Thiorhodovibrio frisius: one gene and its partners. The protein of the gene in region 1 interacts with the protein of each later gene in a pairwise test. Links are inferred from orthologs where the notes say so. Each region holds a gene or a part of one and is shown in the gene's direction. Other genes may lie near its edges. The genes, in order: grxD, Thiofri_RS13260 and Thiofri_RS09095.

Region 1 (5,396 bases):
GTTGCCGGAAGAGGGCGGTCGTCATCTCGCAGCGTTCTCCGCCGTCATCCGCCGGGTAGTGGAGGTAGCCGTTCGGCACGTCGAGGGTGAAGTGACTGGCCGGGTGTGTCGCGGCCCTGCGGATCTCGGTCTTGAGTTCGTCGATCTTCGCGAAGGGGTGCCACCAGTCGGCGAAGATCCACTGCGGCATTAGCTCAAAGCAGTCGACAATGTCGAGCCTTTTGGTCGGGCCCTGTGCTGCGGCGGAATGGATGCTGAGGCCAATGCAGACGCAGATCGCGCATAGAGTCAGTGGTTTCATGGGCTCGGACTCAACGACAGAAAGTTGGTGAATCGCTGATGAATGAGGCCCGGTTGGGGCCTTGGTTCAATCCGCAAAGGGGCCTTTATTCAAGAAGGTGCAATACGTCTCCACAGCCCGCTGCGCGGCTTCCTCGGGTATCTCGTCCGGGTTGTTGCGAGAGCGCTCTGAGAGATAGCGTGCCTGGAGCTTCAGCAAGGTGCCTCGTAGCGTCATTATGGCGTTTGGGGCGCCGATGTTGAGCATCTCCCATGGAATCCCTGCAATACAATCAGGTGGCTGGCAGCTCTTGGGGGTATTGCCTAGTTCAAAGTCTGTCAGATGACCGAGGATTTCGCGCTGAAGAAAATCTGTGGCGGCCAGGGCCTTGTCGAGGGAGTGCTCCGTCTCCGGCATTTTGAGATCTTCGGGTACGGCGGAGTTGGCGGAATCACAGAGATTAGTCCCAGGCTCTTGGACGGTGGCAGTTTGTTGATTTGAGTTCGAGCAAGCCTCAGCAGACAGATCACTTTGCTGCTGACACCGGGCGTCGTTCAGAACCTGCCGCCAGTCCTCCTGTTGCATGCTGTAGCGGTCGTCCTCGAAGGCTTCGGGACGGCCCTTTTCCGTGAATTGGACAAGCGCATCGTTGTCAAAATAATAGCGATACTCGCCGAAGTCGCTCTTGCGGAAATAAAACAGGGGCTTGCCACCCTTGTAGAGATACTCCTCGTACCAGTTGACAGCCGAGCGCTCGCCTTTGATCTCGACACGCACCAAGGTTTGCGCATTGGGTTCGTAGCTATTGCCTTCGGTTCCCGAGGAGCCGGAAAGGTCGTACCAGCGCCGAATCGTCCGCTGATAGATGCCGACCACGGCTACGGGTGCGTTGAGCTGGTTTTCCGAGATCTCGATCAGGTAGAGACGGCAAGCCGTGGAATCCTGTTGTTCGCTCAACTTGGCACTGTGGTTACAGCGCGTGATCTCCGAGCTGATCTTGTTGTAATAACTGCGGATCTCGCCGATGGCTTGGTCATCGGCCTGTACCGGCATGGCTGCAATAACGTGGATAACGAGAAGGAAGCGAAAGAGTCTCATAGTGATTCCTCAGATCGATGGATGGATAGGCGGTTCAAGTTCGGGTAGCGGCCATCCGTTCAGCATGGCGCCCCGTCCAATCTCGGAATTTGCCTCAGTTCTCGCTCGGCGCCATGAACAGTTGCGCCATGTTCTCGATGATGCTGAAGAATAATCCGGCGCTGAATTCCTTGGTCATGACAGTATCCAGCGGCGGCCATTCAGGTGGGGAAAAGGTCATGGATTCAGATTCGCCGTAGTGCATGTTCCGGACTTCGATATCACCGATGGCAAGTCCGACAAGTTGCCCGGTCGCGTTGATGTGGAAGATTTCTGAGGTCATGGCCTCCGGATCGCGGGCGTCGGGAAGCAGCAGCTTCAGGGTGGTTTGGCCGTCCCTTTGCCCCACCTTGCCGAGCAGAAATCCGGATTGTTGCAAGTAGTTCAGCAATTCGGCAGCGCCCTCGCGGGTGGTGAGAAATGGTGACTCCAGCAGTGAGCGGTTGTTCCGGACAAGGTCGTCGACGTCATTGACCAGATTTGCAGAAAGGCTAAAGCTGAACCCGCCCTCGGGGCTGGGCTGCAAATCCACCTTGAACGAGGGCACGGGGCCCGGTTCCGAGGTGCGACGAAGTACTTTTTCGCCTTTGGTGTACAGGATGGCTCCCTCCGGAGCTGTTCTGTAGGCCAACTCCAGTTCCTCCGAGCGACGCAGTTGCGTCTCAAAGGAGTTTCCCCCGATGTCCATGGCCACATAGGCGGTGATGGGGGTATTGGTTGGCGCCCGAGTGTAAAGCAGCGTTCCTTCGAGCGCCTCCAGCTCCGCAAGGGCCCCCGCAGCGCCGATCAGCGCGTCGGTAAAGACTTCCAGTCGGGAGTCGTATTGCTCCATGGCCTCCTGTAGCTCTCGCGCCGGTGCAAGCCATGGGCTGTCTGGATAGCCCGCTTCGAGTTGAGCGAGAAGTTCCCGGGCGTTATCGGGCTGGCCAAGGGCGGCATGGGACCAGGCGCGCTGAAAGATGATCTTGTCCCCGTCTTCGGAGAGAGGCTGCCGCTCGAGAAGGGCGAGGGCGTCGGCGAATTTCTTGTCCTGAATGGACGCTTCTGCGGAAATCTGGCGGATGGCCGGCTCTTCCCGTTCATCCTCTGTCATCTGAAAAAGAAGCAGGTCGCGCAGAAATTGCGCCGCCTGGTTATGAGAGAAATCGTGCAGCGCGATGGCTTTTTTCGACTTACTTTGTTGGCTATCTGCGGCGAGCGCAGCGATTTGGGCCAGATCATCGTCCTGATCAAGCTGATCAAGCATGGGCTTGAGGCGCGCCAAGAGATCCTTCTTTTCCCTAACTTCCCCGGCGGCTTCGAGCAGGTACACCGATTTCAGCAGAAAATCGGGATCGTCGAGGAGCTGATCGCCAAAGTCATCCATGGCGGCCCCCATACCCTGGGTAAAGTGTTCCGGAAATGTGGGGCTTTGCTCCCGAGAGAATTCGTCAATCAATCCGGAGAGCAATTGGCGATAGTCGCTGGCGTTGGCAAATGTGGAGCGAAAATAGCGTGCTTGAAGGCTTTGGGGGTAATCCAAAGCCAACAATTCTTGCATCTTTTCGACTTGTGGTTGGTTTTGGAATACCGTTGCGACCATCAACAGATCAAAGGCCACGCGCGGCGCCAGGCCGGAATTCGGCTGCTTTTCCAGAAAATTCCGGGCGGCCAGGGTATAGCCAGCGGGATCACCTTGATCGAGATACTTCTCTGGGCGTGGATAGTCGTTCTCGGCAATCGCGCTTATGGAGAAGAGCGCGAAAAGGATCGAAACGCAAGAGTGCAGGGCGGTTCGACCGACGTTCATGGAGCAAACCTCTTTGCGATGGTTGTTGATACCTTTAGCGCGAAATCATAACATTTCGGCTCTTGCGGGGGATCGCGAGGGATGTTTTTATGCTTGCGTATCTGTGGATCGTCAAGTGGCAGAGATTTCGCTACATCCTTATCACGCATCGAAATCGCGCCGTGCTTGGGCATGGGGGCTGGTGGCACATCCGTTTCGCGGCTGCTACGCCGCTTGATTCATCCGGCCCTTGGCCCGATCTGAGAAGCGGTGATAAATCGCAATGAGGTAATCCGGATGGATGTTCTTGAACGAATCGACCAGCAAGTGAAGGGTAACCCGGTAGTGATCTATATGAAGGGGACGCCGCAATTTCCGCAGTGTGGTTTTTCGATGCGTGCGGCTCAGGCGCTATCGGATTGCAGCGTGCCTTTTGCCTTTGTGAATGTGTTGCAAGATCCGGAGATTTTCGAGAATCTGCCGCGCTACGCGGACTGGCCGACCTTCCCGCAGATTTATGTTGCTGGTGAGCTGATCGGTGGCTGCGACATCACGCTCGAGCTGCATCAGTCGGGTGAGCTGAAATCGATGATGGAAGCGGCGGCAGCGAAACAACCCGAGGCTGGCTGAACGCGCGAGGGGTTGGCTCGCTCAAGCGTTTTCATTGAAGTCTCTTGGTTGGGACTGTGAACCTGTGAGCTGGGAACCTTCGCGTGAATGACATGGATTCATTGTCCGGGGTGGCCGGGACTATGCACCTTCGGGCAAACCGCGTTCGCGGCATTGGTTGACGATGCGGCAGAACAGCCGGGCGGTTTGTTCGGCGTCGTAAATGGCCGAGTGTGCTTCGCTGTCGTCCCAGTCGAGTCCGGCGGCGCGTGCCGCTTTGGCAAGCACGGTCTGGCCGTATGTCAGCCCCGCCAGGGAGACAGTGTCGAGCACACTGAAGGCATGGAAGGGGTTGCGCTTGAAGCCGGTACGCTCGATGGCGGCTTTCAAAAACCCGAGGTCGAAATGTGCGTTGTGACCGACCAGAATGGCGCGGTTGCAGGCGCTTGACTTGACTGCCTTGCGCACCGGGTTCAAGACCTGTTTGATCGCATCGCTTTCGGCAATGGCAGCGCGGAAGGGGTGGTAGGGGTCGATCTTATTAAAGGCGAGCGCCCGCGGGTCGAGTTCGGCCCCCACGAAGGGCGAAACGTGACAGGCGATGGTTGGCCCGGGCTCGAGCCAACCCGCGTGATCCATGTTGATAACAATTGCCGCAATTTCGAGCAGTGCGTGGCGCTGGGGGTCGAAGCCGGCCGTTTCTAAATCGACCACCACCGGCAAAAAACCGCGAAAGCGGCGGGCGATCAGGCTTTGACTCTGGTTTTCGGAATCCATTGGTCAGGGTGGGGATCGCTGTTACTGAGCAGTTGTGCCAGTCGCTTCATCCGCGACCACCGGTTCGCAGTGGAAGCGGCGAAAATGTGCGTTGCCGTCGGCCTCGGCCTCAGTGATATAGAGTTGGTTATTGCTAAGATCGATGCGCAGGCGACCGTTATCGGCGTCGACCTGGGTTTCCCGTGACCATACCGCCTCGGCGCGATTCAGCCAGGCGGCACTGCTCTCGATGCGGGCGGGCTCGATGTTGTAAGCCTCTCCCGGGCTGGTTTTGATGATTGTCAGGGTGATGGGTTCTTGGTTTTCCGCTGCGACCTCGGTATAGCTGACCTGGCCTTGCCCATCGAAGCTGACCTGCCGCGTGGGCTGTTCAACGCAACTTAAGCTAATGCGCGTTGGCGCGGGTGGTGCTTCGGTGGCGAAAGCTGTGGGCTGCAAAACCAGCAAGCTGGCCGCTAACGCAAGCATAAACGGGCGGTTTTGGGCGGAGATTCTGAACATCGTGATCCTGTGGTGATTTCCGGTCGGGTTTGATGAAGGTCCAATCGATGCGTCCGGGGCTGTCCGCTGGGCAGGTTTGACCCAGGCCAGCCGGTCAGCAATCTGTCATCGCTTGGTTTTGTGGCATCTTATCAGGAATGGCTTGGGCTGCTCCTTCCGCGCGCTGGAGGTGGCCTGTGGGCGGCTGCTGCCGCGTCGCGCGTTTACAGGAGCGGGGTAATCCGCTATTTTTATCGGGTTGACCTGAATCACATGGATTCATTCGCACGGGGTGGTCTGGACTATGAGCGTGAATGGGCTTTACCGAGAGACAACGGCATCACT
Region 2 (11,212 bases), 590 kb from region 1 along the record:
ACCGAAGCCGTTGCGAGGATATGCGTGCAGCAGCGGAGATGCTGACGGCCTCTCCAATCCCGCCGGATGCCTTGGTCGGAGAGCAGAAGCGACTGGTTGAGCTGGCTGACTCGGAGCTTGAGCGTTGCGTCTCTCTTGAACAGGTTGCCGCACGTGGCTCCGAACCGGGACAGACCGCGACCGACGCGGATATCACCACCAAAGCGAATTGAGTCGGGGGTTTGGCGATGACGATGCAAAACAGTTTCTACCCCGCCATTGAGCCCTATGCGACTGAATACCTTGATGTCGGCGACGGGCATGAACTCTATGTCGAGCAGTGCGGCAACCCGAACGGGTACCCGGCGCTGTTTCTGCATGGCGGACCGGGTGCCGGCTGTAGTGCGTCGCACCGGCAGTTTTTCGATCCCGAGCGCTACCGTATCATTCTGTTCGATCAGCGCGGTTGCGGGCGCTCACGGCCTCATGCCTGTGTCGATGCCAATACCACCTGGGATCTGGTCGCCGATATCGAACGCCTGCGCGCGCATCTGGGGGTGGAGCGCTGGTTGGTGTTTGGCGGTTCCTGGGGCTCAACCCTTGCATTGGCCTATGCCGAGCAGCACCCAGAGGCCGTGTCAGCTTTGGTGCTGCGCGGGATTTTTCTCTGTCGGCCGGAAGAAATTCACTGGTTCTACCAACAGGGCGCGAGCCGCCTGTTCCCCGACTACTGGCAGGACTATCTCGCGCCCATCGCGCCAGAAGAGCAGGGCGATCTGTTGCGCGCCTATGCCGAGCGCCTGTTCGGTCCGCCGGGTGAGGCGCAGACCGCCGCCGCGCGCGCCTGGTCGCTGTGGGAGGGGCGCTGTGCCACCCTGCTGTCGAATCGCGAACTGCGCGACAGCTTTGCCGCCGATGCGTTCGCCATCGCCCTAGCGCGCGTGGAATGCCATTACTTTTTGCACAACGCCTTCTTGCAATCGGACCAGTTGCTGCGGGACATCAATGCCGTGCGCGGCATTCCCGGTGTTATCGTGCATGGTCGCTACGACGCCATCTGCCCGCTGGCGTCTGCCTGGGAGTTGCACCAGGCCTGGCCCGAGGCTGAACTCAAGATCATCCCCGACGCCGGTCACGCGGCCTTTGAGCCCGGCATTGCGCGCGAACTCATCGCAGCCACTGATCGCTTCGCCCAACAGTTGGCATGATCGGCCTGCTCCAGCGCGTCACCCAGGCGCGGGTTGAGGTGGCGGGGGAGTTAGTTGGCGCTATCGATCAAGGCCTTCTAGTGCTGGTCGCGGTGCAGCCTGAGGATAACGAATCCCGCGCCGAGCGGTTGCTTGAGCGCCTGCTCGGCTACCGTGTGTTCCCCGATGCCAGTGGCCGCATGAACTTGAGCCTGCGCGATGTCAAAGGCGGCCTGCTGCTGGTGCCTCAGTTCACTCTGGCGGCCGATACCCGCAAGGGCACTCGGGCAAGCTTTACCAGCGCCGCGCCACCAGAGCTTGGCGAGCGGCTGTTCGCGCACCTGCTGGAGTGCGCACGTCAGACCCATCAGCCGGTGGCAAGCGGACGATTCGGCGCCGACATGCAGGTGAGTCTCACCAACGATGGTCCCGTCACTTTCTGGCTTGAGTCCTGAGTTGCTCCAGTTGCTATCCGGTTGTGCCTCAAACCGGCCCAACCCTGCCTAACCCCGCTCCAGCTGTGCTCCGCTCGCGCACCGTCGCGTTCAGCGATAGGCATCCGCCGCGCGGCGCGCTAAACTGCAAGGTTTCCCTTGCCAATCTTTGAGAGGAACATCCGTGCTCGCGCCCCAGCCCAATTTCAGCCGCATCGAGCGGCTTCCGCCCTATGTTTTCAACATTGTCAATGAGTTGAAGGCAGCGGCGCGAGCGCGCGGCGAGGATATTATCGACTTCGGCATGGGCAATCCGGACCAGCCCACGCCCCGGCATATTGTCGATAAGCTTGTCGAGGTCGCCCAGCGCCGCGATACCCATCGTTATTCGGTCTCGCGCGGTATTCCGCGCCTGCGCCGCGCCATCTGCCGCTGGTATCAGGATCGCTACGCTGTCACCCTGGACCCCGAAAGTCAGGCCATTGTTACCATCGGCAGCAAGGAGGGGCTCGCCCATCTGGCCATGGCGACCATGGCGGCGGGCGACACTGTGCTGGTGCCCAATCCGGCCTATCCGATTCATCCCTATGGCTTTATTATCGCAGGCGCCGATGTGCGCCACGTCAAGCTGACGCCTGAGGTGGACTTTTTCGAGGAGCTCCAGCGCGCGATTTTGGACTCTTGGCCGCGGCCGAAGATGCTGGTGCTCAACTTCCCCGGCAATCCCACCACTCAGTGTGTGGAGCTGGACTTCTTTGAAAAAGTCATCGACATCGCCCGCGAGCACGGCATCTGGGTCGTGCACGATTTGGCCTATGCTGACATCGTTTTCGACGGCTACAAGGCGCCGTCCATTTTGCAGGTGCCGGGTGCAATCGACTATGCCGTGGAGTTTTTCTCCATGTCAAAAAGCTACAATATGCCGGGCTGGCGCATTGGCTTTATGTGCGGCAATCCGACCATGATCGCCGCCTTGGCGCGCATCAAGTCCTACCTCGACTATGGCACCTTTACTCCCATTCAGGTTGCGGCCATTCATGCGCTCGAGTCCTCGCAGGACTGCGTGGCCGAGATCCGCGATCAATACGAAAGTCGGCGCGACGTGCTCTGTGAGGGGCTGCAAGCTGCCGGCTGGCCGGTCGAGAAACCGCGCGCGACCATGTTCGTCTGGGCGCGTATTCCCGAGGCCTATCAGGCGATGGGCTCGCTGGAGTTTGCCAAAAAGCTGCTGCAAGATGCGAAAGTTGCGGTCTCGCCGGGTATTGGCTTTGGCGACTATGGCGACGATCATGTGCGTTTCGCGCTGATCGAGAACGAACACCGCACCCGTCAGGCGGTGAAAGGCATCAAACACATGCTGCGCGAGGACGCGCGCATCGGATTCACCGCAAACGTGGCCTGAGTGCGCGGCGCCCAGCGCTATGCGCACTTTCATTACAGATTCTGGAGGAGACACTATGGAGCCCGTTAAGATCGGACTCTTGGGCCTGGGTACAGTTGGCGGCGGTACCGTCACCGTGCTGACCGGCAATGCCGAGGAAATCGCCCGTCGCGCCGGACGCGAGATTCGCATCGCCCATGCGGCGGCGCGTGAATACGACAAGAGCCGCATCTCCGGGCTCGAGCGTATCGACAAGATTTCTGACGACGCCTTCAAGGTGGTCGATGACCCAGAGATCGACATCGTCATCGAGCTGATCGGCGGTTATTCACCGGCGCGCGAACTGGTGCTCAAGGCTATTGAGAACGGCAAACATGTGGTCACCGCCAACAAGGCGCTGATTGCCCTGCATGGCAACGAGATCTTTGCCGCCGCTCAAGCCAAGGGCGTCACAGTCGCCTTCGAGGCTGCCGTGGCCGGGGGCATTCCTATCATCAAGGCGCTGCGTGAAGGTCTGGCCGCCAACCATGTTGAGTGGATCGCCGGCATCATCAATGGCACTGGCAATTTCATCCTGACCGAGATGCGCGATAAGGGCCGCGCTTTTGCTGAGGTGCTGGCCGAGGCGCAAGAACTCGGCTACGCCGAGGCCGATCCAACTTTCGATGTCGAAGGCATCGACGCCGCGCACAAGCTGACTATTCTCGGTTCGCTCGCCTTCGGCATCCCGCTGCAATTTGACAAGACCTTTACCGAAGGCATCTCCCGCATTGAGCCCCTGGATGTCGCCTATGCCGCCAAGCTCGGCTATTGCATCAAGCATCTTGGTATCGCCCGGCGCACCCCGGACGGCATCGAGCTGCGTGTCCATCCCACGCTCATCCCACATCGGCGGCTGATTGCCAATGTCGATGGCGTGATGAACGCGGTGCTGGTCAAGTGTGATGCCGTCGGTCCCACGCTCTACTATGGTGCCGGTGCCGGTGCCCTGCCGACTGCCTCTGCCGTAGTGGCCGATGTGGTGGATATCACGCGCGCTCTGACCACCGATCCGACCAACCGGGTGCCCCATCTCGCCTTCCAGCCGGATGAGCTGAGCGACACCCCGGTGCTGTCGATGGATGCCATCGAGACGGCGTATTATCTGCGCCTGCTCGCGCTCGACAGTCCCGGCGTTATGGCAGGTATCGCCGGTATCCTCGGCGAGGAGGGCATCAGCATCGAGGCCATTCAGCAAAAAGAACCGGGCGCGGGCGACACCCATGTGCCCCTGATTATGCTCACCCATCGCATTAAGGAAGGCGACATGAACCGTGCCATCGCCCGCATTGAGGCGCTTGAGGCGGTGCAGGGCGCCGTGGTGCGCATTCGCATGGAATCCCTGGAAGGCTGATCTCCCTCGGGGTGCGGTGGCTTCAGCCGGCCGTCGCGCGGGTTCGAACCTTGGACAAGACTCGCCCCGGCCGCATTTCCTCTGGACCCAACAACAAGCTTCCCAATAGCAAGCCGCAAGGAGCCCCAATGGAAACAGAAGCCGTGGCGCAACTCATCCGCAATGGCCTGTCAGACGCCGAGGTTCAAGTCAGTGGCGACGGTAGTCACTTCGACGCCATTGTTGTCAGCGAGTCTTTTGAAGGGCTGACGCCCATCAAAAAACAGCGTCTGGTGATGGACACTGTCCGCGACCAGATCGCGAGCGGCGAGCTTCATGCACTGTCCATCAAAACCTTGACTCCAGCCCAATCGACCGCTGAGCACGTTGGGCGAAAATGATAACCCGACTGACTCATGAAGGTTGATGTCCCCCAGCTTGAAAAGCTGGTCAATAGTAAAGTTTCATCCGGGCTTTATTGATCCCCGACTGAAGTTGTTTCCGAAATGCTTTATCGGATGCAAGAGCGCAATCAAATGAAAGCCGCGAAGTATGGCACGGCTCGCGAGATATTGAGGTGATGTTTTCTGAAGACGATGCTTTCTTGTTAACGGGAAAGGAAATATTCACTCACTCACTGACGACAACCCGGTTTCGGCCTTGGTCCTTGGCACGATACAGCGCCTCGTCCGCCAGCGAAACAAGATGTTCCGCGCTGCAGTCCTCCTGGGGTATGGCTGCGGCTACGCCGAAAGACATGGTCACATACCTCACATCGGATTTCGCGTGTTTGATCGCCAGCGCCTCGACGGCTGAGCGGAGCCTTTCGGCGGTGATGGCCGCGCCCTGGATATCCGTGTTTGGCAGTAGCATCAAAAATTCCTCGCCCCCATAGCGCCCAGCCAGATCACCGGGACGCTGGAGACCGTGCTGCAGCGCCCGCGCGACCTTGACGATGCATGTGTCGCCGCTCTGATGACCATAGTGATCATTGAACCGTTTGAAATAATCGATATCGCATATAACAACGGCGAGAAATCCCTGCTCCCGCTTTAATCTTTGCCATTCTTCGCGCAAGCGTTGATCGAGAAAGCGCCGATTCGCCAGGCTAGTCAGACCGTCCTTCATGGCCATGCGTTCCAATTCTTCATTGGCCTGTTTGAGTGCCTCGGTGCGTTCAGCCACCTTCACTTCCAAACGCGCCTTTGCTTGTCGTTCGGTTTCGATCAATTGTTGTTGAAGGCCTGTTTTCTGATTCTGCAATAACTTGACCCGATAAGCTAATGCCAGGGAGAAAATGGTCAATTCAGCCAAGGAGCCGGATATATAAAGATATCGCGCGAATAGGCTGTAAGGAATTAAGTCCATTAACAGCAAGGCGAGCAGAATGATCCCGGAAAAATAGAGCGCCATACTCAACAGGTAGTAACCGGACAGCGTGATGCCCTTCAGCTTGGCATAGACTCCCAGAAACAAAAGAAATAGATAGACTGATAACCCAAGAGGCGCAAGGTATTGATAATAATGGATGTCAAGGAAGCTGGTAATGCCCAGCAGAAGTGCTGCAATGGCAAAACCGATCAATATTTTATCGATTCTTGGGAAATTGATTTTTGTTTGCAGTAGCCTTCTGGTAAACAAAATCAGAAAGATCAAAACAAATGAAGGTCCTTATCGATGCCGAGGTAAAGATCAAATCCGCTATAAAAAAACACAAAGGTACTATACGCAAGACCATGCAAAACATAGTAAAGATAGAGTCTTTCATTGAGCGCGAAGAACAAAAATAAATTGTAAACAATTAAGGCGCTGGCGGCGCCAAAATAGAACATATAAAAAGCTGTCTGCAGCAGCTCCCAATTTAGGAAGATTTCCGGCTTGTCGCAATACAAACCAATGGTGATCCTGGCAACATTGGACTGAAGCTTCAGATAGACTGTCTTGGCTTCTCCCGGGGTAATGGTGATTGGGAAGATTGGATTTCGATTAGAGACGCGACGCTCCTTAATCGGCACCGCAAGTCCCGCCGATTCCTCATGCCAGGCCCCTCTCTGTCGGTAGTAAATACTGGCCTGATCGGCAAATGGCTCGTCAAATCGCACAATTCGATTGACCGGCTCACTGGAGTTGTTCTCAAGAGTGAAAATAAACCAATAGTTAATGTCAGTAGAATTTATATGAAATCGGGAGGATGTCAGGGTACCTTGGATACGGCCCGATGCGATCTCATCAATCGTCAATGTCCTGGACTCATCCTGAATCAAATAAACCTGAAATGGGTTAGAGGCGATACCTGCGGTTGAGACATCATAGGAGGGGATTGCCGCCGTTTTTGCCAGTCCTGTCGACGCCATGATGAACAGGATGACCGCAGCGAAGAACCGCCCCGGCTGTAGGATTGATTGACCCATTGAGAACACTTGGCTCTCCATCAAGATGCGGATGTCAGAGCAATTGGCGACCGTGCATCGCTTGCAGGGGCGAATGAATTCGCTCTTACTTTTCCGCCGAAGTGATATTTGGCACATTTTGCCGCAACTCATCCAGCCACACCGCCGCCACCGCATCGCTTGGCGCGCGCCAGTCCCCGCGCGGCGACAGTGATCCGCCGGAGCTGACTTTTGGCCCATTAGGCATGCAGCTGCGCTTGAATTGACTGCCACCGAAAAAGCGCCGGACAAAGACCTCAAGCCAGCGGCGAATGCTGCTTAGATCATACTCTTGCTGATCCTCGGGTCTCATGCCATCCGGCCAAGGGCCGTGCGCGCGATCATGCCAGGCATGCCAGGCCAAAAAAGCTACCTTGCTCGGGCGCAGACCATAGCGGCTGATGTAATAGAGGTGAAAGTCCTGAAGTTCATAGGGGCCGATGATGTCCTGGGTGCTTTGAATATGGCCCTGCGCATCGGGTGGCACTAGCTCGGGTGAGATTTCTGTGTCGAGAATGCGCTGCAGGACTGCATTGGTGGCATCATCGAATTGATTGCTGGCAATCAACCAACGGATCAGGTATTGAATCAGTGTCTTGCTGACCGATGCGTTTACATTGTAATGCGACATCTGATCGCCCACGCCATAGGTGGACCAGCCCAGCGCGATTTCCGACAGATCTCCGGTGCCGAGCACCAATGCCTGATGATGATTTGCTAGCCGGAACAGATGCGAGGTGCGCTCTCCGGCCTGCACGTTCTCGAAGGTGACATCATGCACCGGCTGCCCGTCGGCAAAAGGATGGCCGAGGTCTTGGAGCATTTGCAGGCAGGAGGGGCGGATGTCGATTTCTGCCGCAGTCACGCCGAGTGCGCGCATCAGCGTCCAGGCATTGACGCGGGTAGACTCGCCGGTGGCAAAGCCGGGCAGGGTGTAGGCCAGCACATTGGTGCGCGGCAGCCCGAGCCGGTCCATGGTGCGCGCGGCCACCAGCAGTGCCTGGGTGGAATCCAGTCCGCCGGAGACGCCGATCACCAGTCGCTCGATGCTCGTGGCAGCCAGCCGTTTGGCCAGGGCCTGTACCTGAATGTTGTAGGCCTCGTAGCAATAGGCATCGCGTGTGCGGCTATCGGCCGGCACAAAAGGAAAGCGCTCGACGCGGCGCCTGAGCCCCAGGTCGCCGCCGGGTAGCCCAGGTGCGAAACCAATCCGCCGCATCCCGCGCAGGTGTTCGCTCTCGGCGGCGGCTGCGTCGCCAAAGCTGGTGCGCCGGCGGCGCTCGCCAATGAGCAGATCGAGATCGATATCGGCCAGAATTATTTGCTCGCTGGGCGCGAAGCGCTCAGACTCAGCTAATAACTGGCCGTTTTCGTAGATCACCGCATGGCCGTCCCAGGCGAGATCTGTGCTCGACTCGCCCGGCCCAGCGGCAGAGTAAAGATAAGCCGCCAGGCACTTGCCAGACTGAGCCGCGCACAGGGCATTGCGCTCGGCGGCCTTGCCAATGGTGATGTTGCTGGCGGAGAGGTTCAACAGCAGGGTGGCGCCTGCCAGGGCGGCATGGGTGCTGGGTGGAATGGGCGTCCACAGATCCTCGCACAGCTCCATGTGCAGCACGCAGCCGGGCAGATTGCGTGCCTCGAACAGTAAATCGTTGCCGAAGGGGATGGTCTCTCCGAGCAGAGAAATCTCTCGACTCAATGCGTCGCGCGCTGGGCTGAACTGGCGTTTTTCGTAGAACTCACGAAAATTTGGCAGATAGCTTTTTGGCGCCGCGCCCAGCAGCCGGCCCTGGTGCACCAGCACGGCGGTATTGAACAGTCGGCCGTCGACTGCCAGCGGCAGGCCAACCGCCAGCAGGGTGGCAAACTCCCGGCTGGCCAGGCGCACCTCATCCAGGGCCGCCAGGCTGGCATCGAGCAGCGCCTGCTGCTGGAAGAGATCTTCGTTGCTGTAGGCCGAGAGCCCAAGTTCGGGGAATAGGGCCACCAAGGCGCCTGATTTAGCCGCCTGCTGGGCGAGGCGCAGAGTGGCGCGGGCATTGGTCGATGGGTCGGCGACGACCACCTCAGGCACGCAGACGGCTACGCGCACCAGTCCTTGGTGGTAGAGGTTGAAAAAATCGCCCGCAGGGGGGCAGGGCGTCTCGGCATCAGTCATCAGCCAAACTCTGGTGGGAGCGGCTTCAGCCGCGATTGAGGAAGCGACTTAGGAGGCGCATCAGGGCTGATTTTGGGGTGAATCAATTCACCGCTGCAAGCGCAACCTTAATCTGCCGCAGTATCTAAAGGCTCCGAGCAGTCGCTGACTTCCCCGGCAATCTTTGGAATCATCATCCGAATTCGCGTACCTCGATCCAACTCCGAGCGAATCCAAAACCGCCCGCCGAGTTGCTTGCAAATAAAATAGGCCTTGGTTAGCCCGAGGCCGCCGCCCATGGTGCGGCGATCTTGCACATTGGAGGCGCGCTGGCCGTAGTCGATGACTGATTCAATTTCATCCTCGGGAATCCCCCGGCCGGAGTCCTCCACGCTAATGCACAGCCGGCTGTCATCGCTCCACACGCCGGCATTGATGCGGCCACCGGGTGACGTGTATTTGCGTGCATTGGCAAGCAGGTCTCGCACCACATCGATCAGCACCGCCGGCATGCGGATTAACGGGTCCTCGGAGCTGTGCACTTTGAAATCGACGTAATAGTCTTGGGACTCCTGTGCGGCGATGTTATCGATGATACGAAAACGCCCCTTGCTATTTTTCTCGATAGCGCCAAACACTTTTTGAAAGTCCTCGATCATCCGTGCAATTTCAAACTCCCGCCAGGACGTCAGGTCGTCAATACGCGCCTGAAGATCGGCAACGCGCTTGCGCAGCACCGAGAAAATCGACTCCAGATTCTCGCGCGCCTCGCGCACCTTGGCCGAGTCGCGCGCTTCGGGCCGGGTGGCCAGTTGCTCGTCCAATTTTCGCTCGATGGCCGCGATGTCCTGATCAAGCCCGGCAATTCGCGCATAGGCGGTATCAGGGTTCGACATCTCATCGGCCAGTTGGAAAATTCGGTTGATATCGCCCTCAAGCGCGCTTTCCAGATCGCACATTTCGGCCAGGTCCGAAAGCTCCAGATTCAGCACATTCAGGATATTTAAAAAAGAATGCGTATCGAGAGCGACAGTCTGCGATCTGTCGAGTTCTAGGGGGCGGGTAATCTCGATATCTTTCATAGTCGCCGGAATGCCATGGTGTCGAGGGCCGGCCGGCGCAGCGGGGCGCCAGAACGGGAGAGCCTCATTAGATTAGGCGGGGAGGCAGGATCGGTCAATTGTTGCGTGGCGAAATTATCCGGATTACGCAGCAAACTCGACGAGCTTGCAAGCCCAGACGCACGACTATACGCCTGAGTTGCAGCGGACAAGCGACTAACTCTTAAAAGTATGGCACCACCCCGGCGGATGACGTTGCGGTTTCAGGCTAAAGCAAAGCCACCGCCTTGATTTGAATCCAGACATCCATGGCGGGCTTGAGCCCCAGTTGCTCCGCTGAGCGCTGGGTGACGCGCGCCAGTAGCGGTGAGCCGGACAGATCGAGCTTCACCAGCGCCAGTGCCGGATGGGCGTCATCGCCTAGGGAAATGACGCGCGCGGGCAGGGTGTTCAAAATGCTGGTCTCGGGCTGCGGGGCATGAGTGATGCTGACATCTCGCGCCAGGATGCGAATGCGCGCATGATCGCCAACCGCCGCGCCGGTATCGCGCACCCACAGGCTGGTCTGACAGCAGGCGACTCGCAGCAGATGCCAGCGCTCGTCGCGCTCGGCCACCTGGCCATCGAGCACCACTCCGGCGTCCTCGCCCAGGCGAATCGGCAGATCGAGCCGCGCCAGGGTGTCGTTTAGCGGGCCGCTAGCCAGCACGCGACCGGCGTCCATCACCACCAGATGATCGGCCAGTCGCGCGACCTCGTCGGGCGAGTGGCTGACATAGAGCACCGGGATCTCCAGATCATCATGCAGGCGCTCCAGATAGGGCAGAATCTCCTGCTTGCGTTTGAGATCAAGCGCCGCAAGCGGCTCGTCCATCAGCAGCAGGCGCGGATTGACCGCCAGCGCGCGCGCCATGCCGACTCGCTGCCGCTCGCCGCCGGAGAGTGCCGCCGGGCGCCGGTCGAGCAGATGGCCGATGCCGAGCAACTCGATGGCATGATCCAGGCAGAAGGCAGCCGACCGAGCATCCCCTGAATCTGGCACATGCTGGGCCTGCTCGCGCGCGCGGCTGCGCTTCTGGCCATAGCGCAGATTGCCGAGCACGCTCAAATGTGGGAACAGGCTCGCCTCTTGAAAGACGTAGCCAATGGGCCGTTGATGGGTTGGCACCCAGGTGCGAGCATCCTGCCAAACCTGGCCGTTAAAGCGTAGCTCGCCCTCGGCAGCCCGC
Region 3 (11,322 bases), 350 kb from region 1 along the record:
AGACGGGCAGTAACGGATCACGCCCTTCGGAAATGGCTTTGCTATTCATTGCTTCTCATCCCAACCGACGACCTTTGGCGGCCCATCGGCGCTATCGAACAATACCCATTCATCGGCTAACGGCCGATAGACCTCGAGAAAATTGCGCCAGCGCCACTGCCATATCCGCGTTCGGCAGCTTTAGGACTGCTGATCAGGCATGCCATGGAAAAACTTTGCGCATGGGGCGGATCAAACGTTGGTTGTGCGCTGGCGGTGCCTCGAGGCGGGCGAGGCAGCGCGAAGGCAATCGATTTGACCAGCAATCGACCGTCTTGATCGTCGCCGGGCGTCTTGTCGTCGCACTTCGGGGTGCGATGTCTTTTGTCCGGCATCGTTCTGATCGATTGTTGTTCTCTGGGCATTTTTGGCCAACATCGGGCATTCGACGGTCTCAGAAGCTCCAGCCCAATGATTGCATGAAACCTTCAAGGTTCGTGCAAGGGATGTGGAAATGGGCGCATACATTCGGGATCTTTGCCGCATTCTCCTTGAATTGCTCTTCCGTGACCACGGTGCCTTGATGCACGCGGGCACAGGCGATGACAAAGGGGTCGGCGACAGGATCGCCCATCAGTCGCTGCCGCTCGCCGATCAATGTTTGAAAGTGCCTGATCGCCAGTATTTCCGCGACGAAGCGCAACTCCTCGGCACTCGGCGTGGTGAATATCTGTTTGCGTGACTTCAACCAGGCATTGGTGTGCTGGGCTGAATTGCCGCGCTGCATCTCGTTCCAGACTTCTTTCGTGGAGATCAGCATGCCGGAATTGACCATCCCGTCGAGCTCGTCCCAAATAGTCGTAAAAACGCCGGGGTAGAAATGCTTGAGGCTGCTCAACGAACTGGTGTCGAAGACATAGATCATGCACCGGACCCTTGCAGTATCCGTTGCTCAATGCCAGCGAAGTTCTTCGGCTTGATGCCCAGTAGATCGGATGCCTGCTCGACGGTGAGTCGCTGCCGATAGTGCTGTTGGACGACGGCTTGGGCGAAGCGCTGGCTCAGATAGGCATTCTGCGACGCAAACCAGTTGCCGCCGTCCCCGTCCTTCTGCTGCGCGGCCCACGTTTTGGCCTTCTCTTCGTATAATTTGCGCGGAAAGCGTCCCTGATCGACCAGAATGCGCAATGTGGTCTCGCGGCTTACCCCGTAGCGGCAGGCCAGCTGCGCGAAGTGTTCCTCTGTGATGTCCTCGGGATGCGGAGGGAGTCGCGCCATCTGCCGCCGGAAGTCGTCCTCGGGGATCAGAACAGCCGCCGCCACAGCGTTGCAGAAGCGTTCGATGGCCTGGGCCTTGCCGCGCATCCGGTCCACATAGGACGGATCGAGCTTGCCGATGCCGCGGACGTCCAGCAGCAGATGCGCCAGCTCATGCAGCAGGCTGAAGGTTTGGCGAGTCTTGGTGGTGCTGTTATTCAGGTAGATCAGCGGGAACTCGGCGTCGGTCAGGCAGAAGCCCGAGATGTCTTTCTGCTTGAAGGCGTTCTTAAAGACGAACACGCCTGCGTCTTCAATGGCCTTGCGCCACGCCTTCAGCGCGCGCTCGTCGCTCGACCAGCCGGCCTGGCTCTCCATGTCGATGCCCAGAGCGTCGCGGACCTCGTCTGCCTGACGGGCGATCGAGCGAGTGCGCGACAGGGACAGGATCTGCCATATACGTCGGGGCGCGGGGTTGCCACCCTCGAACAACTCCCCGAGTGCAAGCTGGTGGGCATGTGCTCGGCGAATCTGGAGATGGGTATCGCGCGAGAGGGTATCGAGATCGGCCTCGGGCAGGGTACGGAACTCCCACTTGGGCTGTAGCTCACGCGGTGGCTCCGGAAGAAAAAACACGGCAAGCGGGCGTTTGTAGATGCCGTAGGCGAGTTTCTCCAGCTGGGCATAGGTCGGCGCAGCATCCCCGGACTCCCAGCGCTCGATGTCAGCCAACGGGCGCTTCAGACGCTCGGCCACCTCCGGTATGGCCATACCCAGACTCTCCCGCGCCCAGCGCAGGACAGATGGTTGGACCGCGACGGTCTCTTGCCTAGGCATGGGGCTTGCCGGGTTGGATGATGCGTTTGCGATTCATGTGCAAGATAAGGCTAGTGCGATTGAATGGTCAGAGCCCGGGTCCACACCCGCACGGCATGTTATCGCAGCCGGGCGGAGCGAACCAGCATTGGGACCCTCCTGCACCTCAAAGCTGCAGCGGCAGCATCCGCACCACCGAGGATCTCGCGCAACTGCACTCGCAGTGGTTTACGCCTTTCTTGCCGGGAATATGGCCATAGCCCCCGCAGCTGAGGGCCTCGGCCAGATGCACCGTCAGCTTGGCGAATTCTCCGACCTCCGCGTCGGAGATATCCAGGCCCGCCAGATCAGGTCATCTGATCTTCGGCCCAGTGCCACTAATGCTCGCCAGCGGCCCGGACTCGGAGATCCAGCGCCCACTGGCCATTGTGATGATCGGTGGGCTGTTGTCCTCCACCACGCTGACGCTGATCGTGCTGCCGATGCTATATCGGCGCTTTGGAGCCAACTGATTATGGGAACATCCACAATCGATTTATCACTCTCTGGAAGGCAAAAGTTGCGAATTCCAACGCCTTGCTCTCCCTGATCGTCACCCCGGAAGCCGAGGAAGCCATCGCTTCCTGGCTGCTCAATGAAGTCAGCGGGATGCCGGCACGGCGGCAACCTGAACGCGGGTTCCCGCGAAGGGCTCCGCGATATCCGGTGCGGCAAAGTCAGACTCCTTTAGCTGGACAAAAAAGTCGGCAAACCTCGACTGGTGATTGGGACGCATGGGCTTGGCGATGGTGCTCGCGAGGATTTGGCCTTGGGCGTCAAGCAGAGTCACCTTCACCGCGCCGGGAATCAAGCCGCGTCTGGCAATGAGCCGCGACGCCCGACCGCGCAGGGTCAGCACCCCGTCGCGCTCATGAATGTGCACGGCGGACAGATGCACCCTTGATGAGTCGATGACCTCAAGCGCAGGCTGGGTGGCTGCCTCTTGCGGCGCTGACATGGCAGCAAGGGGCGCGAGAATGACGAAGACGGCCAAAACTTTGACCAAGCTGCGAGGCAAAGGGTCGCAAACATGCGGGTGGAAACGGGCATTGCTTGGCATGGGCAGTCCCTCCAATGAGCAGGTGACAGCGAATGACAGATCGGCTGATACAGGATACCGAAAAGACTAGCCACCCAAGATGAATTCAAGCTGAATGTCGGCCGGGCCGATCTCAGCCGGCTAGATCAGAACGCCAAGACCGGCTCATCAGCGTCCACGAGCGCGACCATCTTGCGCGACAGCCTTTGCACACCCAATATCAGGGTCAGGTAAAATACGGATTCCATTTTTGATTTAGGCGACAGGGTAATTATGCGATCTTCATCCACTCATAGCACTGCGCTGGCTGCGGCTGTGACGCTTGCGGTCGGTCTTGACTCAACGGCGCTCTCTGCCGCAGACGGGCTAAACCCGCTTGAACAGATTGGCAAGGCGCTTTTCTTCGACGCCGAGCTTTCGCAGCCACCGGGTCAGGCCTGCGTGAGCTGCCACAACCCCATGACCGGGTGGACTAGCCCCCAACCCGGAGACGACCCGGCATCGGCAATTCACGAGGGCGCGGTCGCCGGGCGCTTCGGCAACCGCCGACCGCCGACGGCGGCTTATGCCTCGTTCAGCCCGCCGTTATATCTCGACACGGAAGAAGACCACTTCGTCGGCGGCAACTTCTGGGATGGGCGCGCCACCGGCTGGCTGCTCGGCCATGCCACCGCCGAGCAGGCATTGGGGCCCTTTCTCAATCCAGTCGAGCAGAACATGTCCAGCGGCGCCGAAGTGGTGCATCGCGTGTGCCACGGCAGCATTGGCGAGGCATTTCGCGCGTACTTTGGCTCCGAGGTGTGCGACAACCCGGTTGCGGGCTTCAACGCCATCGCCCGCGCCATCGCAGCCTTTGAGACGTCCTCGGAGGTGAACGCATTCAGCTCCAAGTACGACTATTACCTGAAAGACCCCGAGCGCTACCCTCTGAGCGAAGAGGAAATGCGCGGCCTGGATTTATTTGTGCGCGAGGATAAGGGCAACTGCGCCGCCTGCCATCCGCACGAACCCGGCCCCGATGGCGAGCCACCGCTCTTTACCGATTTCACTTACGACAATCTCGGCGTCGGGCGCAACCCGGACAATCCCTGGTATCAGATGAAGGCCTACAACCCGGAGGGTGCCGATTGGGTGGATCCGGGCCTGGGCGCTTTCCTTGAGACGGTTCCGCGCTTTGCTGATCGGGCCGCCGAGAACATGGGCAAGTATAAGGTGCCCACTCTGCGCAATGCTGATCTGCGCCCGGCCGAAGGATTTGTGAAACGCTTCATGCACAATGGCGCCCAAGCGAGCCTGAAAGAAGTGGTGCACTTCTACAACACCAGGGACATCAAGCCGGTGTGTAAGGAGGTCGAAAACCCGCAACCGGGGAGCAACTGCTGGCCGGCGCCAGAGATCAGCGCCAACTTAAATACCGAGGAACTCGGCGACCTGGGGCTGACTGAGGCCGAAGAAGACGCCATTGTGACCTTCATGCGCACGCTAAACGACGGCTGGACGCCACCCGAAAACAATCCCTGAGGACCAATGCCCAGTGACCCCAACAGCGGAGACCAGCAGCGATGTCACGCAAAGAACGCATTCAAGCCCTGATCACCGAAACAATGCAGCCAAGTCATCTCGCGGTGATGGATGAAAGCCACATGCACGCCGTGCCGGCTGGCGCCGAGTCACATTTCAAACTGGTGGTGGTGAGCAATGCATTCGACGGCGAATCGCTCATCAAACGCCATCGGAAGCTCAACGCTCTGCTGAGCGCTGAGTTCGAGCAGGGTCTGCATGCGCTGGCCATTCATGCCTTCACGCCGTCCGAATGGCGCGACAAGGGCGAGGCCGCACCGGCCTCGCCCAAATGCCGTGGTGGCTCCAAAGCCAAACCGGGCACGGCGACTCAGGCAGACGCCGCAGCGCCGGCCTGAGTTCTGTCAGTCTTTTTGCGCCGCTGCCCGGTCAAAAAACTCCCGCGTCAGCTTGAACACCACTGGGCTCAGCAATAGCAGCGCGACCAGATTCGGAATCGCCATCAACGCGTTCAGGGTATCAGCCACCAGCCAGATGAAATCCAGGCTGAGGTAGGCACCGGCCGGAATGGCGGCCACCCAGAGCACCCGGAAGGGCAGGATGGCGCGCACACCCAGCAGATACTCAACGCAGCGCTCGCCATAGACGCTCCAGCCCAGCACTGTGGTGAAGGCAAAGAGCGCCAAGCCCAGGGTCACCACATAGGCACCGGCACCGGGCAATTCGTTACCAAAGGCCAGGGCCGAGAGTTCAGCGCCGCTCTCGCCACCAGTCCAGGCGCCGGAGGTGACAATCACCAAACCGGTGATGGTACAGATAATGATGGTGTCAATGAAGGTGCCCAGCATGGCCACGGTACCCTGACGCACGGGACTGTCGGTCTGCGCCGCCGCATGGGCGATGGGGGCGCTGCCTAGGCCGGCTTCGTTCGAGAAAATACCACGCGCCACGCCCATCTGAATGGCCAGCATCACCGAGGCGCCGGCAAAACCGCCAACGCCTGCCGTGGGAGTGAAGGCCTCGCGCAGGATGGTCATGAAGGCAGCCGGGATTTCCGTCACATTGAGCGCCAGCACTACCAAGCCGGCCAGCAGGTAAGCGATGGCCATGAAGGGCACCAGCTTTCCTGCCACCTTGGCAATCCAGCGGATGCCGCCAATCAGCACCAAGCCGACTAGCACCGCCATCACCCCGCCAGTCCACAAGGGCGGCACATTGAACTTGACCTCCAACGCATGGGCGACCGAATTGGCCTGCACCGTATTGCCGATGCCGAATCCGGCCATGGCGCCAAAAATGGCAAAGGCGACTGCAAGCCACGCCCAGCGCTTTCCGAGCCCGTTGCGAATGTAATACATGGGCCCGCCAACGTGGTTGTTGTTCTCGTCAACCTCGCGATAACTTACCGCTAGTACCGCCTCGGCATACTTGGTCGCCATGCCGACTAGGGCGGTCATCCACATCCAGAACAGGGCGCCCGGGCCGCCGACAGCGATTGCCGTACCAACCCCGGCGATATTACCGGTGCCGATGGTGGCCGAGAGCGAGGTCATCAGCGCGTTAAACGAGCTGATATCGCCCGTCCCTTCGCTGCGCCGGCCCTGCCACAGCATGCGAAATCCATAACCGAGCCGCCGGATCGGCATGGCCTTCAAACCAAAGGAAAGATACAGGCCGGTGCCCAGAATCAGCACCAGCATTGGCGGCCCCCATAACAGGCCGTTGAGAACGCCGACCCATTCCGTCACTTGCTCCATTTGCGCTTCCCCCTTGTCGCGAAACGAAAGCGCGCTAGTCTAGCTGTCAGCTTACGGCTTGTCATGGCCCGCGCCCGAATCCTATGTCTGTTCCGCTGCGCGATCACGCTCGGCCAGACGCGCAAGTTTCTCGCCGATGCGGGTCTCCAGCCCACGCGGCACCGGCTGGTAGTAGTCGCGAGGCTTGAGCTGGTCGGGAAAGTAGTTCTCGCCAGCGGCATAGGCATCGGGCTCATCATGCGCATAGCGATAGCGCGCGCCCTTGCCCATGGCCTGCATCAATGCTGTGGGTGCATTGCACAGATGCGCCGGCACCGGCAGCGAGCCCTGCGCGCGCGCATCGGCCAGCGCCTGCTTCCAGGCAATGTAGACGGCGTTGCTCTTGGGCGCACAGGCGAGATAGACCGCCGCCTGGGCCAGCGCCAGCTCGCCCTCGGGACTGCCGAGGCGCTGCATGGCATCCCAGGCGTTGAGCGTGAGTTCGAGCGCGCGCGGGTCGGCATTGCCGATGTCTTCGCTCGCAATGCGCACCAGGCGGCGGGCCAGATAGAGCGGATCGCAGCCGCCATCGATCATGCGCGCGAGCCAGTAGAGGGCGGCATCAGGCGCCGAGCCGCGCACCGATTTGTGCAACGCGGAGATTTGATCGTAGAAGGCATCGCCGCCCTTGTCGAAGCGGCGGGCACCGGCATCGAGCACGGCTTCAATGACCGAGGTGGTCATCGAAGGGCCAGGAACTTCTGGATTGGTGACTTCTGGCGCACCGCCCTGCCCTGCCTGCTCCACCCGCTGAGCGGCAAGCTCGAGCAGACTGAGCGCGCGGCGCGCATCGCCATCGGCGACTCGCGCAAGTTGCTGGCAGGCCTCGGGCGCGATACTCAGGCCAAGCTGGCCAAGTCCCCGTTCGCTGTCCCCGAGCGCGCGCCGGATCAGGGTCTCAAGCGCAAGGGTATCCATGGGCTCGAGCACATAGACCCGAGCGCGCGAGAGCAGCGCGCTGTTGAGCGCAAAGGATGGGTTTTCGGTGGTCGCGCCGATGAAGGTCAGGGTGCCGTCTTCGACATGGGGCAGAAAGGCATCCTGCTGCGCCTTGTTGAAGCGATGGACCTCATCGATGAACAGCAGGGTGGCTTGTGGGGTCAGTCCCTCGCGCAGGCGCTTGGCCTCGGCGACCGCCTCGCGGACTTCTTTCACGCCAGCAAGCACGGCGGAGAGCTGAATGAAATGCGCATCGGCTGCGTTGGCAAAGAGCCGTGCCAGCGTCGTCTTGCCGGTGCCGGGCGGTCCCCAAAGTATCATCGAGTGCAACCGCCCCGAGACCAGCGCCTGATGCAGCGGCCGACCGGGTGCGAGCAGATGGGCTTGACCGACACAGTCCTCAAGTCGCTGAGGACGCATGCGCTCGGGGAGCGGGACGGCTGGTGCTGAAATGGTCAAGCGTCGTCTGATCCCGCCGACAGGACGATTCGCACCTAACAAGCCTCAGTCAATTTGCAGGAAGTCCCCGCCGACGGGGCGCTTAAACTCAAAAAGCGCATCTGACAGCTTTGGGTTGCGTTTGATGTTGGTAAACATGAAGCGGGTGAGCTGACCGAAGCGGTCTTCCATCAGCAGGGTGTCGAGTTGTCCGTCGATGAAGGCGATCTGCAGGCGCACGACCTGGGAGTCGTCCGCTTTGGGTTCGAGTTCCACCCAGGCACGCCCATCGTCGCGGCTGAGCGGGCGCAGCTTGAAAAACTCTTCGACCGGCCGGTCGCTCACCAAAAGCTGGGCTGGGGTGCCATCGAGCGCGGCATTCTGGGAGCGGTGGCTGACTTGGTTGAGCTCGGTGTCTTGCAGATAGACGCGTTTGCCATCGGCAACGATGAGCTGTTTGGAAGGCGTGTCGTATTCCCAGCGAAACAGCCCGGGGCGGCGCAGAAAAAGCCGGCCAGCAGACTCAAATGCCTGCTCTCCGCTTGAGCCTGGTGTCAGGGTAACCTGGCGAAAATCGGCGCTCAGGCTGTTCAAGCCATTGAGGTAATTCTTGAGGGTGGTGACCGCATCAGGGGCGGCACTGGCGCTGAGTGAGAGAAAGAAAAGGCTGATTAACGAGAAGATTCCGGCGATTCGGATGCTTGGTGCCATGAGTCTACTGATCCTTTTGAGCAAGGTGACGACTGAGAAGTTTCTTAATCCTCAGAGGCCGGCGGTGGGGCCAAGACTTCGCGGTTGCCGTTGGTTTCGGCCGGTCCGACGACGCCGATGCGCTCCATTTCCTCGATCATGCGCGCAGCGCGGTTATAACCGATTTTCAGCCGCCGCTGCACGCCAGAGATGGACGCCCGGCGAGTTTCGACGACAATCTGCACCGCTTCGTCAAAGAGCGCATCCTTATCCTCGACATCACCACCGGCGCTCGGTTCCGCATCAATGCCGGTCAGGAAGTCAGAAGACTCCTGCAGCACGGTGTCGATAAACTCAGGCGGGCCAAATTGCTTGAGATGATCCACCACTTTGTGGACTTCATGGTCATCGACAAAAGCGCCGTGGACCCGCTGCGGAATACTGCTGCCAGGCGGCATGTAGAGCATATCGCCATGACCCAGCAACTGCTCGGCCCCCATCTGGTCGAGGATGGTGCGGGAGTCTACCCGCGATGAGACCTTGAACGCCATGCGCGTTGGCACATTGGCCTTGATCAGCCCGGTCAGCACGTCCACTGACGGACGCTGGGTCGCCAGCAGCAGATGAATGCCCGAGGCGCGCGCCTTCTGCGCCAGACGCACGATCAGCTCCTCGACCTTTTTGCCCACCACCATCATCATGTCGGCCAGTTCGTCGATGATAACGACGATGTAAGGCAGATGGCTCAGAGTCGGTGGCGGCAGGTCCGGGTCCAGTTCGCCACCGGCTGCGGCCAGGGCGACAGGATCAATAATGGCCTCGCCGGCATCAGTTGCCTGCTTGATGACTTTGTTAAAGCCACCAATGTTGCGCACCTTAAGTTCGGACATCAGGCGGTAACGGCGTTCCATCTCGGCCACACACCAGCGCAGCGCATTGGCGGCTTCCTTCATGTCGGTCACCACCGGGGTGAGCAGATGCGGAATACCGTTGTAAACCGACAGCTCGAGCATTTTCGGATCGACCATGATCAGACGCACATCCTTGGGCTCGGCTTTATACAACAGGCTCAGGATCATGGCGTTGATGGCCACCGACTTACCCGAGCCTGTGGTGCCAGCAATCAGCGCATGGGGCATGGAGCCGAGATCGGCCACCACTGGCTGCCCGCCAATGTCGGTGCCTAGCCCGATGGTGAGCGCGGAATCAGGCTTGCGATAGGCATCGGAGTTCAGCACTTCGCTCAAGACCACCATGTCCCTGCTATCGTTGGGAATCTCAAGCCCAATGACCGATTTGCCGGGAATGATCTCCACCACCCGCACGCTGACTTTCGACAATGCGCGAGCCAGATCCCGCGCCAGGCCGGTGATTTTGGCCGCCTTCACACCCGGCGCCAGTTCCAGCTCGAACAAAGCCACTACCGGACCGGGCTGAACAGCCACCACCTTGGCGGTGACGCCATAGTCGGCCAGCCGGGTTTCAACCTCGCGCGAAAGCTCCTCAAGTTGGTCTGGGGTGTAGCCGCGCCGGCCCGGCCGCGCCGGATCAAGCAGCTCGAACGGCGGGCACATGGGGTCGCCCGGCTTGACCTTTGGCGTCACGCTAGCCGACTTGGGCGTCGCAGAGCGATACACCGGACGCTGCGCATCTGACTGAGCTTCTGGCCTTGGTGAGTCCGCCCTCGTCGCGCTCGCGGGTGCTTGGGTGGCAGCTGGGATATCCGGCTCAGGCTCCCAAGGGACCCGCACCATCGTCTCATCGATAATGTCGGCCTCGCCGTCGAAGGCATCCAGATCGCCAAAGCTTGGGTCCGGATCATCATCTGCCCGGGGCCGCTGTAGCCGCCGATAGAAGCGGCCGAACCGGCCCTCCTCGGCCTGCTGCGCTTCTGCATACACATCCGACTCCAGATCTGCATCCGTCGCCATCTCGCCCGCACCCAGACGACGCAAGACCGCGAGCATCAGGGCTGTCAGCCAAAGTGTGAACTCACCGACCGCATCCACGATCGCCAAAGGCGACATACCCGTCACCAGAGACACGCCAATAAGCAGAAGCAGAAATAGAAAAAATACTCTACCAGTGCCACCAAAGAGACTTTGTGTCCAATCTGCGCCTAAGCGCCCAAGCCCGCCGCCAAGCCCAGTCGGCAACCACCCAAGCAGTGCGTCGAACTGGGCGCTGGCCAGTGCGGTGGCCGCCACCAGGGTCATCGCTGCACCCAGCCAGTGCAACGCCAGGCGCAGCAGGCGGGTTTCCGGCTCCTGCTCGCGACACTGAAATAGCAGCAATGCGCTGGCAACCAGCATCAGTGGAATCAAATAAGCAAAAAGCCCGAATAGAAAAAAGGCGACATCGGCAAACCAGGCGCCCGCGCGCCCGGCCGCGTTGCTGACCTGAGACTCAGGCCCCACATAGGACCAGCCAGGGTCGCCAGGCGCATAAGTGGCCAGAGACAGGGCCAGAAAGGCGGCCACAGCCACCAGCACCCACACCCCTGCCTCACGCACAACGCGCTCAATATAGTCACTAAAGGTGAATTCGCCTGTCCGGGTCGCCTGCATAATAATCCTCCGATCACTCTATTTATTATAACCTTATCGGAGTTTATTCGTGCAGTTTCGTAAAACTTTTTTAAAAAGTGCGGCTTCAAGGCTCGCTTTACCGCCCCGCTCCACACCCGTAAACTGCCGGCTATTCGGCACCTTGCGGCCAAATTGATACTTCGGGAGTTTGCCAAGCCATGAGCGATACCAAACACTGCCGGCTGCTGGTCCTGGGCTCAGGACCAGCCGGCTACACGGC

What was found.
Region 2: the proteins of grxD (region 1) and Thiofri_RS13260 interact in binary tests that used the Escherichia coli proteins (3 or more experiments, as listed by UniProt). The link is inferred for Thiorhodovibrio frisius from one-to-one orthologs.
Region 3: the proteins of grxD (region 1) and Thiofri_RS09095 interact in binary tests that used the Escherichia coli proteins (3 or more experiments, as listed by UniProt). The link is inferred for Thiorhodovibrio frisius from one-to-one orthologs.

Annotation. Positions count from the first base shown.
Region 1 is NZ_CP121471.1:2,287,370-2,292,765, forward strand. Bases 2,275-5,148 are described here. They hold grxD (Grx4 family monothiol glutaredoxin), read left to right. Parts: upstream 2,275-3,482; coding sequence 3,483-3,815; downstream 3,816-5,148. Other genes in these bases: Thiofri_RS10715 (tetratricopeptide repeat protein), read right to left, coding at 2,275-3,017; rnt (ribonuclease T), read right to left, coding at 3,936-4,571; Thiofri_RS10730 (hypothetical protein), read right to left, coding at 4,593-5,072. Outside these bases: Thiofri_RS10705 (hypothetical protein), read right to left, coding at 1-301; Thiofri_RS10710 (hypothetical protein), read right to left, coding at 368-1,378; more of Thiofri_RS10715, read right to left, coding at 1,473-2,274. UniProt on the Escherichia coli protein: Monothiol glutaredoxin involved in the biogenesis of iron-sulfur clusters.
Region 2 is NZ_CP121471.1:2,876,787-2,887,998, reverse strand. Bases 3,466-6,128 are described here. They hold Thiofri_RS13260 (BolA family protein), read left to right. Parts: upstream 3,466-4,502; coding sequence 4,503-4,754; downstream 4,755-6,128. Other genes in these bases: Thiofri_RS13250 (7TMR-DISMED2 domain-containing protein), read right to left, coding at 6,006-6,128; Thiofri_RS13255 (GGDEF domain-containing protein), read right to left, coding at 4,984-6,009; Thiofri_RS13265 (homoserine dehydrogenase), read left to right, coding at 3,466-4,374. Outside these bases: Thiofri_RS13285 (hypothetical protein), read left to right, coding at 1-212; pip (prolyl aminopeptidase), read left to right, coding at 228-1,187; dtd (D-aminoacyl-tRNA deacylase), read left to right, coding at 1,184-1,621; alaC (alanine transaminase), read left to right, coding at 1,785-3,002; more of Thiofri_RS13265, read left to right, coding at 3,058-3,465; more of Thiofri_RS13250, read right to left, coding at 6,129-6,785; Thiofri_RS13245 (NAD(+) synthase), read right to left, coding at 6,850-8,943; Thiofri_RS13240 (ATP-binding protein), read right to left, coding at 9,051-10,004; modC (molybdenum ABC transporter ATP-binding protein), read right to left, coding at 10,252-11,212. UniProt on the Escherichia coli protein: Involved in cell resistance against acid stress.
Region 3 is NZ_CP121471.1:1,932,398-1,943,719, reverse strand. Bases 3,598-6,370 are described here. They hold Thiofri_RS09095 (BolA family protein), read left to right. Parts: upstream 3,598-4,692; coding sequence 4,693-5,049; downstream 5,050-6,370. Other genes in these bases: Thiofri_RS09090 (alanine/glycine:cation symporter family protein), read right to left, coding at 5,056-6,370; Thiofri_RS09100 (cytochrome-c peroxidase), read left to right, coding at 3,598-4,651. Also shown: Thiofri_RS09125 (hypothetical protein), read right to left, coding at 1-49; Thiofri_RS09120 (PIN domain-containing protein), read right to left, coding at 434-904; Thiofri_RS09115 (ImmA/IrrE family metallo-endopeptidase), read right to left, coding at 901-2,007; Thiofri_RS09105 (hypothetical protein), read right to left, coding at 2,693-3,151; more of Thiofri_RS09100, read left to right, coding at 3,404-3,597; more of Thiofri_RS09090, read right to left, coding at 6,371-6,408; Thiofri_RS09085 (replication-associated recombination protein A), read right to left, coding at 6,490-7,845; outer membrane lipoprotein chaperone LolA, read right to left, coding at 7,891-8,535; Thiofri_RS09075 (DNA translocase FtsK), read right to left, coding at 8,580-11,081; trxB (thioredoxin-disulfide reductase), read left to right, coding at 11,261-11,322. UniProt on the Escherichia coli protein: Transcriptional regulator that plays an important role in general stress response. Has many effects on cell morphology, cell growth and cell division. Acts by regulating the transcription of many genes, including dacA (PBP-5), dacC (PBP-6), ampC and mreB.